2 regions of the Aquibium microcysteis genome follow, and region 1 is predicted to be linked to the other one. Evidence: riboswitches for the same ligand, from Rfam matches in the RefSeq annotation. Region 1 holds a riboswitch; the other holds the start of a gene.
What was found. A riboswitch is a leader RNA that binds a small molecule or an ion and turns the genes downstream of it on or off. The one in region 1 is predicted to bind S-adenosylmethionine.

Region 1 (9,749 bases):
CGACGTCGTGCCCGCAATCGATGCGGGCGGCTGGGGCGTGCACGTTCCACACGAGCTGACCTGGGTGCTGGAGCATGTCGAGCCGCCGACGGAACACCCGCGCTTCCTCGCCATCGATCATCTCGGAGAACTCTCGGCGATCGTGGAAGCGATCGGCTGATCGAGCCGGGCGGGAGGCTCAGGTTCTGCCGAGACGCTCTGCCACATCCTCGAGCCAGTGATCCCGGATGCCGAGCGCGCGCAGATGCGCCACGGTGTTCAGGACGTACTCCTCGTTGGGTCCCGACTTCCCCACGGCGCCACGGACATGCGCGGCCGCCTCCTCGGGATGCAGTGCGCAGGCATATTGCTCGTGCCTTCGATCGACGACGTAAGACACGGCTTCAACCCGCTCGCCTGAGGAGAGGCTGATCGGCAGGAGCCTCTCACGGTAGACATGGGTGACCAGTTCGCGTTCGCGCAGATAGTCCATGACCTCGCCGCGCAGTTCTCCCGGCACCTGAAACGCAAGGCCGATGCAGGAGCCGCCGCGGTCGAGGCCCAGGACCAGGCCGGGCCGTTCCGGCGTTCCGCGGTGGACGAAGGAGCGGACGCAGAGCGCGCGCCTGAAGCCGTGGACGCGTGCACGGACAGTGCGGATGTGGGCAAAACCGGGCCGCCATATCAGCGAACCATAGCCGAACACCCAAAAATCGCCCATATGGAAAGCCTATTCGAGGAGCGAGCCGATTGTCGCCGGCGGCGAGGGGTAACGAGGTCGACCACATGACGTCAAGTGAATCGCCGGAGCGTGGCAGCCGCAAGTTCCTCTGGCTCAGCCTGGGCATCGTCGTGGCGATCGCGGCCTATAGCGCAGGCTGGTTCTACGTCGGCGGCCGGATCGAGCGCAGCGTCGACGAAACGGTTCGGCAGGCGATCGCCGACGGCGGCGAGGCCACCTGCACCGGGCGCGAGGCACGCGGCTTCCCCTTCCGTTTCGGTCTGTTCTGCGACACCGTCACTTTCTCCGATGCCCCCGGCGGTGTGATCGTCGAGGGGAGCGGACTGCGTACGGCCTCGCAGGTCTATGATCCCTGGCGGATCGTCGGAGAACTCGACGACCTCAAGCTGCGCCTCGCCGGCGACAGCGGCAGCCTCGGCGTCACCGGCAATGACGTCCGCTTTTCCGCGTCGCTGGACGACCCGCTGCCGCAACGCGCGTCCATGACGCTGGCAGATCTGAGCGTCGAAGCTCCGTTCGCGGGCGAGAAGGTATCGACCGTACTCAAAGCGCTCGCCGGAGAGGCGCACATGCGCCAGCGCGAAGGCGACCTCGACCTGTTCATCCAGGGGCGCACTCTACGCGTGTCTCCACCCGGACTCGGCACCGGCCTAGACCTGTCGCGGGTCGAACTCGATCTGACCGTGCAGGATGGCGTTCGCCTTGCCGACGCTTCTTCCGAGAGCCTTCGGGGCGCCAGTTTCGTCCTGCGGTCGGCATCCGCCTTCTTTACCGAGGAGGCCCGGATCAGCCTGTCGGGACCGCTCGCGATCGGACAAGACGGACTGATCGACGCCAGGCTGGAAGTCGAAATGAACCGGCCGGCGGAGGTCGGCGAAGCGCTGGCGGCGGCGATGCCCGATCAGGCCGACCAGATCCGTTCCGCCATGGCGGGGCTCGCAATGCTCGGGAACGCGGCTGCACTTCCGCTGCGGATCGAGAAGGGCCGGGCGCGCATCGCCTTCATCCAGCTCGGCCAGTTGCCGGCTCTCGACTGACCCGTCGCTCGCCGGGCGCGCCCATTCAGCCTTTTTCCGAATGCGCCACGACCTGGCGGCCGAAATCCGGTGCGTCGACTTCCTGACCTGCCTCGATGATCGAGCGGCGGATGGCACGGGTGCGGGTGAAGAGATCGAAGAGCTTGTCTCCATCCCCCCACCGTACCGCCCGTTGCAGCGAGGCGAGATCCTCCGAGAACCGTGCCAGCATCTCGAGGATGGCGTCACGGTTGTGCAGGCAGACGTCGCGCCACATCGTGGGGTCCGAGGCAGCCAGGCGGGTGAAGTCGCGAAAGCCCGACGCCGAGTACTTGATCACTTCCGACTTCGTCACCGTTTCCAGATCGTCGGCAGTGCCGACGATGTTGTAGGCGATGATGTGCGGCAGGTGCGACACGATCGCCAGCACCATGTCGTGGTGATTGGGGTCCATCGTGTCGATGTTCGAACCGCAACGGCGCCAGAAGGCGGCGAGTCGTGCAACCGCTGCCTCGTCCGTGCCGGGCAGCGGCGTCAGGATGCACCACCGGTTCTCGAAAAGCGAGGCGAAGCCCGCGTCGGGACCGGAGCGCTCCGTGCCCGCGATCGGATGACCGGGAATGAAATGCACGTTGGCCGGAACCTCCGGCGCCATCTGGGCGATCACCGACGCCTTCGTCGAACCGACATCGGTGAGGATCGCTCCCGGCTTCAAAACCGGGCCGATCGTCTTCGCAACGTCGCCGGAGGAACCGACCGGGACCGAAACGACGACGAGATCGGCGTCTGCGACCGCGTCTCGCGGATCGAGGTGGTACGCGTCACCCAGTCCAAGCTCGCGTGCCCGCTCCAGGGTCGCAGGACTGCGGGTCGAGATCGCGAGGCTCCCGGCCAGGCCTTCGCGTCGGACGACGCGGGCGAGCGAAGAACCGATCAGGCCGATACCGATCAGCGCTACGCGTTCAAACAGGGGTTCGGCCATGGTCAGGTCTTCAGGAACTCGGCGAGAGCGGCCACGACGCCGCGATTGGCCTCTTCCGTCCCGATGGTCATGCGCAGGGCGTTGGGGAAACCGTAGCCGGTGACACGGCGCAGGATGTAGCCACGCTGCGTCAAATACTCGTCCGCCGCCGCGGCCGAATGGCGATCGCCGTCGTTGAAATGGACGAGCACGAAATTGCCGACGCTGGGGGTGACGCGCAGGCCGAGCCCGGTCAGTTCCTGCGTCACCCAGGCAAGCCACCGGTCATTGTGGGCGACGGCCGCCTCGACATGGGCTCGGTCCTTCATCGCCGCGACGCCCGCCTCCAGGGCGGCCGCGTTGACGTTGAACGGGCCGCGCACCCGGTTCAGCGCGTCGATGATTTCGGCCGGAGCATAGATCCAGCCGATCCGGGCACCGCCGAGTCCGTGGATCTTCGAGAAGGTGCGCGTCATGACGACGTTGTGCGAGGACGAGACGAGTTCGATGCCGGACTCGTAGTCGTTGCGCCGGACATATTCGGCGTAGGCCGCATCGAGCACCAGCAGCACGTGCTTCGGCAGGCCGGCATGCAGCCGCCGCACCTCGTCGAAGGGAATGTAGGTGCCGGTGGGGTTGTTCGGATTGGCCAGGAAGACGATCTTCGTCTTCGGCGTCACCGCCGCCAGGATGGCGTCGACGTCGGCGGTCTCGCCCGTCTCCTTCACCGAGACCGGAACCGCGCTCGCAGCCTGGGTGTAGATGCGGTAGACGAGGAATCCGTGTTCCGTGAAGATCGCCTCGTCGCCTGGCTGGAGATAGGTCAGCGCGAGCAGGCCCAGCACCTCGTCGGAACCGTTCGAGCACAGGATGTTGGCCGGGTTCAGCCCATGCGCTTCGGCGATGGCCTCACGCAGCTTCGTCGAGGAGCCGTCCGGATAGTATTCGAGCCGTGCGGCGACATCGCGAACGGCCTCGATCGCCTTCGGCGACGGACCAAGCGGACTTTCATTGGAAGAGAGCTTGTGCACCTTGGCCACGCCCGCCGGAGCAGCGCTCTTGCCCGGTACATAAGCCGCTATGTCCAACACGCCGGGTTTGGGCTGCGGGCGCTGAAGCTCGGTCATGATCGGGTGTCCTGTAGGCTTGGGGCGATCGCCCCGGAATGCGCGGCCTGCTCTAGCAAAGCTTTGTCATTGACGCAAAGGCCTGCGAGGGATATTGAGCCACCACGTCGTGGTGATTTGGCCGGTCGGCTTGCAGCCACGTTAAACAACTCGCTAAAGGGCCGATTGCGCGTCTCGTGACCGGCCTTGCACCCCGCAACGCCGGTTTTTTGTCGTGCGGAGCCCGACCGGGGAAAGAAGGGACCATGGCCGCCGAGCGCGCCCGCATCGCGAACAACGAAGCCAACGAACCGTCGAGCAAGGTCGTCCGGTTCGGTGAGGACATGCCGCTGAAGCTCGATTCCGGAAAGGTGCTGTCGCCCTTCCAGATCGCCTACCAGACCTACGGCGAACTCAACGCCGCCCGGTCGAACGCGGTCCTGATCTGCCACGCGCTGACCGGCGACCAGCACGTCGCCAACGACAATCCCGTGACGGGCAAGCCCGGCTGGTGGGAGGTCCTGATCGGCCCCGGCAAGGTGATCGACACCAACCGCTTCTTCGTCATCTGCTCCAACGTGCTCGGCGGCTGCCTCGGCTCGACGGGACCGGCGACGATCAATCCCCACACCGGCCGGCCCTGGGGCCTCGACATGCCGGTGGTCACCATCGGCGACATGGTGCGCGCACAGGTCATGCTGGTCGACCATCTCGGCATCGACCGGCTGTTTTCCGTGATCGGCGGGTCCATGGGCGGCATGCAGGTGCTGCAGTGGGCGTCGAGCCATCCCGAGCGCGTCCACACCGCATTGCCGATCGCCACCGGGGCGCGCCATTCCTCTCAGAACATCGCTTTCCACGAGGTCGGTCGCCAGGCCGTGATGGCCGATCCCGACTGGCGCGGCGGGCGTTACATCGAGGCGGGCACGCGTCCCGAAAAGGGGCTCGCAGTGGCCCGCATGGCCGCGCACATCACCTATCTTTCCGAGGCCGCGCTGCACCGCAAGTTCGGGCGCAACCTTCAGGATCGCGCCGCCCTGACCTTCGGCTTCGATGCCGACTTCCAGATCGAAAGCTACCTGCGCCACCAGGGCATGAGCTTCGTCGACCGCTTCGACGCGAACTCCTACCTCTACATGACCCGGGCGATGGACTATTTCGACCTCGCCGCCGACCATGGCGGGCGCCTGGCCGATGCCTTCCGCGGCACGAGCACGCGCTTCTGCCTCGTCTCCTTCACGAGCGACTGGCTGTTTCCGACCGAGGAAAGCCGGTCGATCGTCCATGCGCTCAACGCCGCCGGTGCTTCGGTGTCGTTCGTCGAGATCGAGACCGACCGCGGCCACGACGCTTTCCTGCTCGACGAGCCGGAACTCTTCTCGGCCATCGACGGCTTCCTGCGCTCTGCCGCCCGCGCGCGCGGACTGGAGGAACTTTCCTGATGAGCGTCAACAGCAACGGACCGCGCATCGACCTCCAGCTGATCGCAGGCTTCATCAGACCGAGAGCGCGCGTGCTCGACGTCGGCTGCGGCGACGGCGAATTGCTCGCCTATCTGGAGCAGGACAAGCAGGTCGACGGACGCGGCGTGGAGATTTCCCAGCGCGGCGTCAACGAATGCGTGGCACGCGGCCTGTCGGCCATCCAGGGAGATGCGGACACCGACCTCGTCTTCTACCCGGACAAAGGATTTGACTACGTGATCCTGTCGCAGACGCTGCAGGCGACCCGCAACCCGCGCGAGGTGCTGAAACAGCTTCTGCGGATCGGCGAGCGCGCCATCGTGTCCTTCCCGAACTTCGGCTACTGGAGGGTCCGGTTTTCGCTCCTGTTTCGCGGCCGGATGCCGGTCACGCGCGACCTGCCCTACAGCTGGTACGACACGCCGAACATCCATTTCTGCACGATCCGGGATTTCGTGGCGCTTTGCCAGGAGGTGGGCGCGACTGTCGAGAGCGCCATGGCACTCGATCGCGACGGCCATCCGATCGGTGTCTCGATGCCCTGGTGGTTCTGGAATCTGTTCGGCCAGCAGGCCGTGTTCGTGCTGAAGCGTTAGCTTCGTCAGGCTGCCCGGCGGGATGGCTGGACTGCGCCGTCCACCTCCAGGAAGCACTCGTGCAGGAGGTCGAGGTCGACCGGGACGATCTGGCTCAGCTTCACGTCGAGTTCGTCGAGACAGTAGCCCCCGGCGACGAGTTCGCGCACCAGCTGGCGCAGCAGCGTCGGGTCGTCCAGTCGCGTGATTTCGTTCGTCTTCGCCATGCCCCACCCCCGTCGGATGATGCCGGGACTGTGCGCCTTCACGGTAAATTCCCGGTTAAGGTCGGCCCTCTGGCAGCCCCCTGCGGCGCGAGAACCGGAACGAAGACGCGGCGCGAAGCGCGCTGCGCGACCGGCAGGCCCTGGTAGAGCCGCTTCTGTGCCTCCACGATCAGGACGCCGCAGAACATTGGCCAGAAGCGCCGTCCGGTGCGCTCGATGATCTGGTGAGCCCGCAGCACCCAGCGGCTGCGCGACGGCGGAAACAGAAGCGCCTCCGCCCAGGAGGCCGGCGTGAAGTTGGTCTCCCGCAGCAACGAGAGCAGCTGGCCCCGTGACCAGGGGCGTCCGGTGCCGAAAGGTGTATGCTCGAAGCGGGCCCAGACGCCACGGCGGTTGGGCACCACGATGATCAGCCGCCCGCCCGGTGCCAGCACCCGCCAGATTTCCATCAGTGTCTCGCGCGGGTTTTCGGCATGCTCGAGCGCGTGTACCAGAAGCATGCGGTCGATGGAGGAATCGAACAGCGGCAACTCCTCGTCGAAGACGAGCGCGGTTGCCGACGGGCCGTGCGGCGGCCAGTTAATCGCTCCCTGGGCTGCGGGCATGAAGGAGAAGACCCGCTCCGCCTCGGTGCCGAAACGATCGAGCCACGGCAAGGTGTAGCCGAGGCCGACCAGACGCTCGTTCGGCAGCGTCGACCAGATGCTGGACAGCGCCATGGCGATCGACCGCTCCGCCAGCCGACCGAGGGTCGTCGAGTAGAAGGCGCGGAGATCGACGATGTCGGTGTGCATGGCGCGCACGCTAGTCGTACCGCCGCGACATCGCAAGGAAAGGGTGGCGAAGCCCTGCGCGGCGCCCTATCGTGTCTGCGCAGCACGAATGAGGTAGGGAATGACCCTGGAAATCGAACAGTTCATGTGCCGGAGCGACAATTTCGGCGTGCTCGCGCGCGATCCGTCGACCGGCGAGACTGCCATCATCGATGCGCCGGAGGTCGGCCCCATTCTTGCGGCCATCGAGCGGACCGGCTGGACACCGACGGTCATCCTGACGACCCACCACCACCCGGACCACGTCGAGGGCAACCTGGCGCTCAAGGAGAAGTTCGGGCTGACGATCATCGGCCCCGAATCGGAAGCGGCCCGCATTCCCGGCATCGATCGCACGGTTCGGGACGGCGAGACATTCCGGTTCGGCAGCGGGACGGTCGGAGTCATCGAGACTCCAGGCCATACGGCTGGTCATGTCTGCTATAATTTTGCGGACTCCCACGTCGCGTTCACCGGCGACACGCTGTTCTCGCTCGGCTGCGGGCGCCTGTTCGAGCGAAAGGCACCGGACATGTTCGCCTCGCTGAAGAAGCTCACGGCACTGCCACTGGAGACGATCGTCTATTGCGGCCACGAATACACGCAGTCGAATGCGCGCTTCGCGCTCGGCATCGATCCCACCAATTCCGCGCTGAAGACACGCGCGGCAGAGGTCGACCGGCTCCGGGCGCTTGGCCTGCCGACCTTGCCGACGACGTTGATGCAGGAGATGGCCACGAACCCCTTCCTGCGGGCGCACGACCCGGTCATACGCCGCAACCTCGGGATGGAAGCAGCAACCGACGAGGCTGTTTTCGCCGAGATCCGCAAGCGCAAGGACATCGCATGAGCGGCCGCGGCAGCGAGGCGGGTCGGATCATCGAGGCGCTCGGCCTACAGCCGCATCCCGAAGGCGGATGGTACGCGGAGACGTTTCGCGATTCGGCGGGCGGGCCGCGCGGACACTCGACCGCGATCTATTTCCTGCTGGAGCGCGGACAGGTTTCCCACTGGCATCTGGTGAAGGATGCCGTCGAGGTCTGGCACTACCATGCTGGCGCACCGCTCGAACTGTCGATCTCGGTCGACGGCGCCAACGTCGAGCGGATGACGCTCGGCCCGGACATCCTGTCCGGCCAGCGACCGCAGGGCATCGTCCCGGCCGCCGTCTGGCAGTCGGCACGGAGCCTCGGCGACTGGACGCTCGTGGGATGTACCGTCGCCCCCGGCTTCGACTTCGCTTCGTTCCAACTGGCACCGCCCGGTTGGGCGCCCCGGCGGTAGCCGCCGTCGGGAGATCAGGCGGCCCCCCGCCGGTGGCTCGTCAGTGACGGAGGGCGCTCGCCGCTGCTCGGAAAAGCGAACCCCGAAACTTCACAGGATCCGAGCACAATCACGGTCCGCCAGGAACTCAGATGGGCCCCGAATGACGACGGACACGAAAACCTGGGCTGGAGCGGGGGACCAGGGGACCGCCCGCGCAAGGCTCCTCAGGGCGGCGACGGGCCAGTCGCATAGCCGGCTGGACCAGGCAATCACAGACAAGCAACCTTTCCGCAACGTGGAGCGGTACGGCCGCCTTCTCTTGATGCAGCATGCATTTCACCGCTCGATCGAGCCACTCTACGACGACGCCCGCCTGAACGTGCTTCTGCCCGGGCTGAGAGAAAGACGGCGGCTCCCGATGATCCTGCTGGATATGGCGGATCTCCGTGTTCGACAGCCGGACGGTGGCCAGTATCCGGCCGTTGCGAACGCAGCGCCCGCCGATGTCGCCACCGCGCTCGGCTGGCTCTACGTGGCGGAAGGATCCAACCTCGGCGCAGCGGTGCTGCTCAAGGAGGCGGCGAAGCTGGGCCTCTCGGAAAGGTTCGGCGCGCGGCATCTGGCCGACACCGCTGACGGTCGCGGCCGACACTGGCGGATCTTCACGACCGCACTCGACGCGGTACATCTCACCGACGGTGAAGAGGCTCTCGTGATCGCGGGTGCGCAGGCGGCCTTCGAGCGGGTGCACGGTCTCGTGATGGACATGTTCGCGTGACACTGCGGCGCACGGTCCGCGCTGCCAAAGGTTGCGCCTCACCGGTCGAGGAGAAACCCCAGCGTGATCGCTGCCTGGGCGGCATAGTAGAGCACCCAGACGGCAGGCGCGACGACGGACTGGCGCGGTGACTCCGCCGGGATGAGGAAGCGGCCGGCGGCGAGGACGGCGTCGGAGGCCATGAAGAGGAGCGCGCCCGCGATCACCGCGACGGACGAGAGCGTGGCGGCGGCGAGCCCCATGGCCAGGATGGCAGCGACGTAGACACCGACCGGGAGGACGAGTTCGCGGGGCAGCGCCGGCCGGAGCCGAAGGTATGTGCCGATCGCGAAGGCCGCGATCGTCGCCGCCAGGACGAGGCGCAGCGGCTCGTCCGCGAAGGCGTCGAGACCGCTTCCGGCCATGCCGAACAGGACGACGTAGACGAGATGCGCGACCAGGAAGGCGGCGAGGCCGGCAAGGAAGGCCCGATCGCCGTCCTCCGCCAGGAAGAGGTCGCCGAGCGCGGACAGAAACAGCGCGGCCGCCAGCAGCGCCGGGCCCTCCGCGACCAGCACCAGAACGCCGAGGAGCGCGACCGACGCGGTCTTCACCGTCGTCCGCCTGAACGAGGGCGGGCGCCTCGCCATCGCGAGATAGAGCGCGGCCGCGATCGCCGACAGCACGAGCGTGCCGTTCTGGGTCGCCTCGATGCCGCCCGGGAACGGCATCATTCGGCGGACGCCTTCGGACGCGACAGGATCATGTTCTTGGCAGCGAGCGCGGCACCGGCCGTGATCAGCAGACAGGCCGCCAGGATGGACAGCGTCGGCTCGGCGAAGCCG
Region 2 (6,083 bases), 1.6 Mb from region 1:
CTCGTCGTCGTCGCCATCGCGCTGCTGCCGGCAACGGGGAGCCTGTCGGTGCTGCGCGCGCTGCGCATCCTGCGCGTGCTCAGGCTGGTCTCGATGGTGCCGTCGCTGCGCCGCGTGGTCGGCGGGCTGGTCGCCGCCCTGCCCGGCATGGGCTCGATCATGCTTCTCCTGACGCTGGTCTTCTACGTCTTCTCGGTGATGGCGACGAAGCTGTTCGGCGCGAGCTTCCCCGACTGGTTCGGCACCATCGCGAAATCGGCCTACTCGCTGTTCCAGGTTATGACGCTCGAAAGCTGGTCGATGGGCATCGTGCGGCCGGTGATGGAGATCTATCCCTACGCCTGGATGTTCTTCATCCCCTTCATCGTCTGCACCACCTTCACCGTGCTCAACCTCTTCATCGGCATCATCGTCTCGGCCATGCAGGCCGAGCACGAGGAGGAGGCGACCGCCGAACGGCAGGCGCTGCAGGGCGAGCAGGAAACGATCCTGGCCGAGATCCGCGCCCTGCGCGAAGAGGTGAAGGCGCTCGGCGGGCTTCGTCAGGGCTGAACCGGCCGCCGCCGCGTGTCTCCGACGCCTCCGCGTCACGCGCGGGGCGGCGCCACGATCAGGTAGCGGTTGCGCAGCGCGATGACCGCGCGGCGACGACGTCCGGCCAGCGCCTCCGGCGGCAGATGGTTGGGCCATGCCTGCGCATGCAGCCCCTGTGCCTGCAGGGCGGCGATCGCGGCGCGCTGCGTCGGCTCGTCGGCGCAGGACACCGAGAACCAGCACGGCGTGGCGTCCGGATGCGGCTCGACGAGAGCCGCCCCCGGCAGCGGCGCCAGAAGCGTGCGGAGCCATCGCTCGAACAGCAGACGGCGCTGCGCGATCAGCCGCGTGCGGCCGGACCCGACGAAGCCGGCCAGCCGTCGCAGGGCGTAAGGGCTGACGTTGGGTTCGCGGAAGATCGTGGCCCGCGCGGTTCCGGGCAACCGCCGGACCGGCGGCCTGCGGCCGACATGCAGGTGCGGCAGGTGACGGCGCAGGAGACGCTCCCACCGTTTCAGCCGCCATCGTGTCGGATCGGGATGGCCGCCCGCCGACGCTAGCAGCGCCGACTCGACCGGGGCGCAATCGGCCGGGTCGCGCACGACCAGCAGACCGCCGTCCGGTATGTCGAAGAACTTGTGGGGACCGAACAGCAGGAAGTCGCCCCACTGCCCGATCCCCTGAACCGGCTGGAGGATCTGCGTGGCGTCCTCCACCAGAAGCGCACCGCGCCCGTCACAGAACAGGCGCGCCTCAGCGGCCGGGCCTGCCCGACCGAAGAAGTGGACGAGGACGAGGACGTCGGGGGGCGACACGACGGCGAGCTCCGCACAGGCCGGCCAGTCGGGTTCGAGGTCCGGCGTCAAGGGATAGGCGACGATCGCCGCGGTCCCGTCGCGCAGGAGGTCGAGCGCCTCGTCGCAGAAGAACTCGGGAATCCAGAAGACCGGCCGGCGCCGCATCTGCGCGCGGGCGCAGGCGGCGACGAGCGGGAAGGCGTGGCTGACCTGCGACAGCGGATAGAGCGCGGCGCAGCCCGAGAGCCAGACGGCGCGGATCGCCGCGAGGTCCCGCTCGCGCGCCGGCTGATCGCCCGGTCCGCGACCGAACCGCATGCGGGACCGGCGGAAGCCCATGGCGAGCCCCTCAGCGGAAATGCTTCGAGAGCTTGAGGCCCTGTGCCTGGTAGTTCGAGCCGAGATCGCTGCCGTAGAGCGCGCTCGGGCGCTCCAGCATGTGCTCGTAGACGAGGCGGCCGACCGTCTGGCCGTGTTCGAGGATGAAGGGCACCTCGTGGCTGCGCACCTCCAGCACCGCACGGCTGCCGCTACCGCCGGCCGCCGAATGGCCGAAGCCGGGATCGAAGAAGCCGGCATAGTGAACCCGGAACTCGCCGACCAGCGGATCGAAGGGCGTCATCTCGGCGGCATAGGCCGGCGGCACGTGCACCGCCTCGCGGCTGACCAGGATGTAGAACTCGTCGGGATCGAGGATCAGTTCTCCGTCGGGATGGGCATGCAGCGGCTCCCAGAAATCGGCGACGTCCTGCGCGCCGCGCCGGTCGACGTCGATCAGGCCGGTGTGGTGCTTGCCGCGGTAGCCGACCAGCCCGTTCGCGTCGCCCTGAAGGTCGATCGACAGCGCAATGCCGCCGCCGGTCACGCTCGGATGGTCGGCCGCCACCAGCGTGTCCGTGCGGTGGAGTTCGGCGAGTTCCGGCTCGGTCAGAATGGCGTTGCCGGTGCGGAAACGGATCTGCGACAGGCGCGAGCCGGTGCGCGCGACGATCGGGAAGGTGCGCGGGCTGACCTCGAGATAGAGGCCGCCGCGATAGCCGGTCGCGATCTTGTCGAACTCGGGGCCGAAGTCGGTCATCACGCGGGTGAAGATGTCGAGCCGCCCGGTCGAGCTCTTCGGATTGGCCGACGCCGCAATACCGGAAGGCAGCGCCAGGCTCTCCAGCAGCGGCACGATGTAGACGCAGCCGGTCTCGAGAACCGCGCCGCCCGTCAGGTCGATCTCGTGCAGCTTCAGCCGCTCCAGCTTGTCGGCGACCCGCCGACCGGGACCCGGAAGGAAGCTGGCACGGACGCGGTAGGCCTTTTCTCCGAGACGCAGATCGAGGCTCGCCGGCTGGATCTGGTCGGCGTCGAGCGGACGCGATGCGGAAAGGCCGCCTGAGGAAAACAGCGTCGCGATCGCGTGGTCGGGAAGAATGCCGGTGCTGCGCAAGGTGATGCCGATCCTCATCCGCCCGGGTGGCAGGGCCGTCCGACGTTTAACGTCGGCAAACGTTGACGCAAGGGCGCTGGAGGTCTAAGGGGAAGCTTATCCCGTGGTGATTTGGCCGGTCGGCTTGCAGCCACGTTAAACAAGTCGCTAAAGGGCCGAGGGGAAACCGGCTTGCGACTTCGCGGCCGGTTTTTTTGTGCGCTGAAGGCAGGACGACGATGGGCGAGACGAACAGGAACTGGAAGCCGGCGACGCAGCTGGTGCACGGCGGGACGCAGCGTTCGGGCTTCGGCGAGACCTCCGAGGCGATCTACCTGACGCAGGGATTCGTCTACGAGACCGGCGAGGCGGCGGAAGCCCGCTTCAAGGGCGAGGCACCGGGCTTCATCTATTCGCGCTACGCCAATCCCACCGTCGACATGTTCGAGAAACGCATGTGCCTGCTCGAAGGCGCCGAGGATGCGCGCGCCACCTCGTCGGGCATGGCGGCGGTGGCCGCGGCGTTGCTCTGCTCGGTGAAGGCGGGCGACCACGTGGTGGCCTCCCGGGCGCTGTTCGGCTCCTGCCGCTGGATCGTCGAGACCCAGATGCCGCGCTACGGCGTCGAGACCACGCTGGTCGACGGCCGCGACATGGCGCAGTGGGAAGCGGCGGTGCGGCCGAACACCAGGCTGTTCTTCCTCGAGAGTCCGACCAACCCGACGCTGGAAGTGGTCGACATCGCGGCCGTGGCGAAGATCGCCAATGCGATCGGTGCGCGCGTGGTGGTCGACAACGTCTTCGCCACGCCGCTGCAGCAGAAGCCGCTGGAGCTCGGCGCCCATGTCGTCGTCTATTCGGCGACGAAGCACATCGACGGCCAGGGCCGCTGCCTCGGCGGTATCGTGCTGTCGGACAAGAAGTGGATCGACGAGAACCTGCACGATTATTTCCGGCACACCGGCCCGAGCCTTTCGCCCTTCAACGCCTGGACGCTGCTGAAGGGCCTGGAGACGCTGCCGCTGCGCGTCAGGCACCAGACCGAAGGCGCGGCGAGGATCGCCGACCATCTCGCCGGCCATGCCGCCGTCGAGCGCGTGATCTATCCCGGCCGCAAGGACCACCCGCAGGCGGACGTGATCGCGCGCCAGATGACCGGCGGCTCGACGCTCGTCTGTTTCGAGGTCAAGGGCGGCAAGGAAGGTGCCTTCCGGTTCCAGAACGCGCTGGAGATCGTGCTGATCTCCAACAATCTGGGTGACGCCAAGAGCCTGATCACGCATCCGGCCACCACGACCCACAAGAACCTGACCGACGCCGCCCGCGCCGAACTCGGCATCAATCCCGGCACGGTGCGCCTGTCGGTGGGGCTGGAGGACGTGGGCGACCTGATCGAGGACCTGGAGCGGGCGCTGGCGACGGTGTAGCCAGGCACGCGGGATGCGCGCAGACGCAGACGACCGCCCGTCTTTCTTGCAGCACCGTCCTGAAGTATAGCTGGTGCAACAAGGGAGATCCGAATGCGCCGTGGCCTGCCATTTTTCATCTTCCTCGCGGTCACGACCGCGCCGGCGCCCGCGCAGACCGTCGACGACGCGGGTGCGGCCCGCATCGTCGAGTCGCTGTCGCGCTATGTCGGCCGGTCGGCGTTCGAGAAGCGGGTGCTCGACGTGTCGGTCGACGGCGACGCCTACCGTCTGACGGTCGACTTCGACGCCCTTGCCGCCATGGCGCCCGAAACCGCATCGCTGTCGCTCGACCTGGACCCCTTCACGGTCCGGATGAAGCCGCAGGCCGACGGCACCTTCGCCGCCTCGGGCGCCATAGCGCCGAACGGTTCGCTCAGCTTCCGGACGCCGGCGACCGAACTGTCGCCCAGCCTGAGTTCGCGGGTAGAGTGGAGCCTGGAGCAGAGCGGGTTCACGGGCGTATTCGACCCCGAACTCGCCACCTTCTCGGTTGCGCAGGGCACGTACCGCGGCCTGCAGATGGTATCGTCGGACGACAACCAGCGGACCGACATCGCAAGCGGCTCAGGCACCTTCGAGACGACCGCGGCCCGTTCGGCCGGCGGAGGCGTCGATTACGAGACGCTGCAGACTATGGTCGATGTCGCCGAGACCGTGACCATGCGGGCCTTGCCGGACGGACCGCAGATGTCGTTCTCCCTGACGTTGCCAAAGTTGACGGCCGCAACGGAAGCGAAGGGCTTCCAGGTCTGGCCGCTCCTCGACATCGCCGCATTCGCGGTCGCCCATGCAGACAAAGCGGCAGTGGCGGCCGATCAGGCCGAACTGAAGCGGCTGATCCTGGCCGCGCTGCCCTTCTGGGACAGGATTTCCGTCGGCTACGACGCGAGCGATGTCACGGTCGAGACGTCCGTCGGGCGTTTCGGCATCGCCAGTCTCGAGTTTGCCTTGGCGATCGATGGCGCCGCCGACGATGGTGCGGTCGACTACGGTTTCGGCTTCAAGGGCCTGAGCCTTCCGTCCGGCCTCGCCCCGGCCTGGAGCGCGCCGCTGGTCCCCACCGACGTCAGTCTCAACTTCGGCGTCCGCAACCTCAATTCGGAAGAAACGATCCGCCTGCTCGTCGACGCGTTCGACCTCGATCGGCAGCCGCCGATACCGGATGCGGTCGGCCAGGACATCATGGCCGAGTTCCTCGGCGACCCGCCGGTCTTCGTCATGGAGCGGAGCCTCATCCGCAACGGTGGGATCGAGATCGCGATGACGGGCGAGATGCCGTTCTCGCTCGGCAAGCCGAGCTTGACCGCCACCATCGAGATGGCGGGCTTCGAGACGGCCGCTTCCGCGCTTCAGGCGGCAGCCGCCGTCGATCCCGGCGCGCAGCAGGCGTTTCCCTTCGTGCTCGCCGCCCAGGGGCTCGGCCGGAAGCTGGAAAACGGGCGGCTGCAGTGGGTCGTCGAACTCAACGGCGATGGCTCGATCGTGGTCAATGGCGCGCGGCTCAAGGGTCCGGATCCGATCTGACCGCGCCTCATCGAGCCGTCTCGATGTCGGCCAGGCGAACCAACAGCGTCATCGGATCGAGCATCGACGGCTCGAAGCCGAGCGACAGGTAGAACTGCCGCGCGTCCTCAGAAATGGCATGAACGAGCATGCCGCGGATTCCGATGGTGTCGGCGGCTCGCCGCACGCGGTGCGCAGCGTCGCGGAACATGGCGCTGCCCAGTCCCCTTCCTTGCCATTCGCGATCGACCGCGAGGCGGCCGAACACGACGATCGGAATTGGGTCGGGCATGTTGCGGCTGATCCTGCTGGAAGCCGCGCTCAGGACCACCGCGCCGGACGCCAGCGCACAATAGCCGACCACGC

Region 2: linked by a shared signal. The riboswitch ahead of IAI54_RS14785 (O-succinylhomoserine sulfhydrylase) and the one ahead of metX (homoserine O-acetyltransferase MetX) in region 1 are both predicted to bind S-adenosylmethionine.

Annotation. Positions count from the first base shown of each region.
Region 1 is NZ_CP061080.1:4,729,675-4,739,423, reverse strand. It holds gene IAI54_RS22325 (HAD family hydrolase) at 1-160, shown strand, start outside; gene IAI54_RS22320 (gamma-glutamylcyclotransferase) at 179-700, opposite strand; gene IAI54_RS22315 (DUF2125 domain-containing protein) at 766-1,758, shown strand; gene IAI54_RS22310 (prephenate/arogenate dehydrogenase family protein) at 1,784-2,719, opposite strand; gene hisC (histidinol-phosphate transaminase) at 2,722-3,825, opposite strand; SAM riboswitch at 3,925-4,002, shown strand; gene metX (homoserine O-acetyltransferase MetX) at 4,071-5,246, shown strand; gene metW (methionine biosynthesis protein MetW) at 5,246-5,863, shown strand; gene IAI54_RS22290 (hypothetical protein) at 5,869-6,069, opposite strand; gene IAI54_RS22285 (class I SAM-dependent methyltransferase) at 6,108-6,863, opposite strand; gene gloB (hydroxyacylglutathione hydrolase) at 6,964-7,731, shown strand; gene IAI54_RS22275 (cupin domain-containing protein) at 7,728-8,165, shown strand; gene IAI54_RS22270 (biliverdin-producing heme oxygenase) at 8,308-8,925, shown strand; gene IAI54_RS22265 (lysoplasmalogenase family protein) at 8,964-9,638, opposite strand; gene yddG (aromatic amino acid exporter YddG) at 9,635-9,749, opposite strand, start outside.
Region 2 is NZ_CP061080.1:3,159,497-3,165,579, forward strand. It holds gene IAI54_RS14770 (ion transporter) at 1-552, shown strand, start outside; gene IAI54_RS14775 (DegT/DnrJ/EryC1/StrS aminotransferase family protein) at 588-1,670, opposite strand; gene IAI54_RS14780 (2'-deoxycytidine 5'-triphosphate deaminase) at 1,681-2,766, opposite strand; SAM riboswitch at 2,860-2,937, shown strand; gene IAI54_RS14785 (O-succinylhomoserine sulfhydrylase) at 2,985-4,172, shown strand; gene IAI54_RS14790 (hypothetical protein) at 4,266-5,738, shown strand; gene IAI54_RS14795 (GNAT family N-acetyltransferase) at 5,746-6,083, opposite strand, start outside.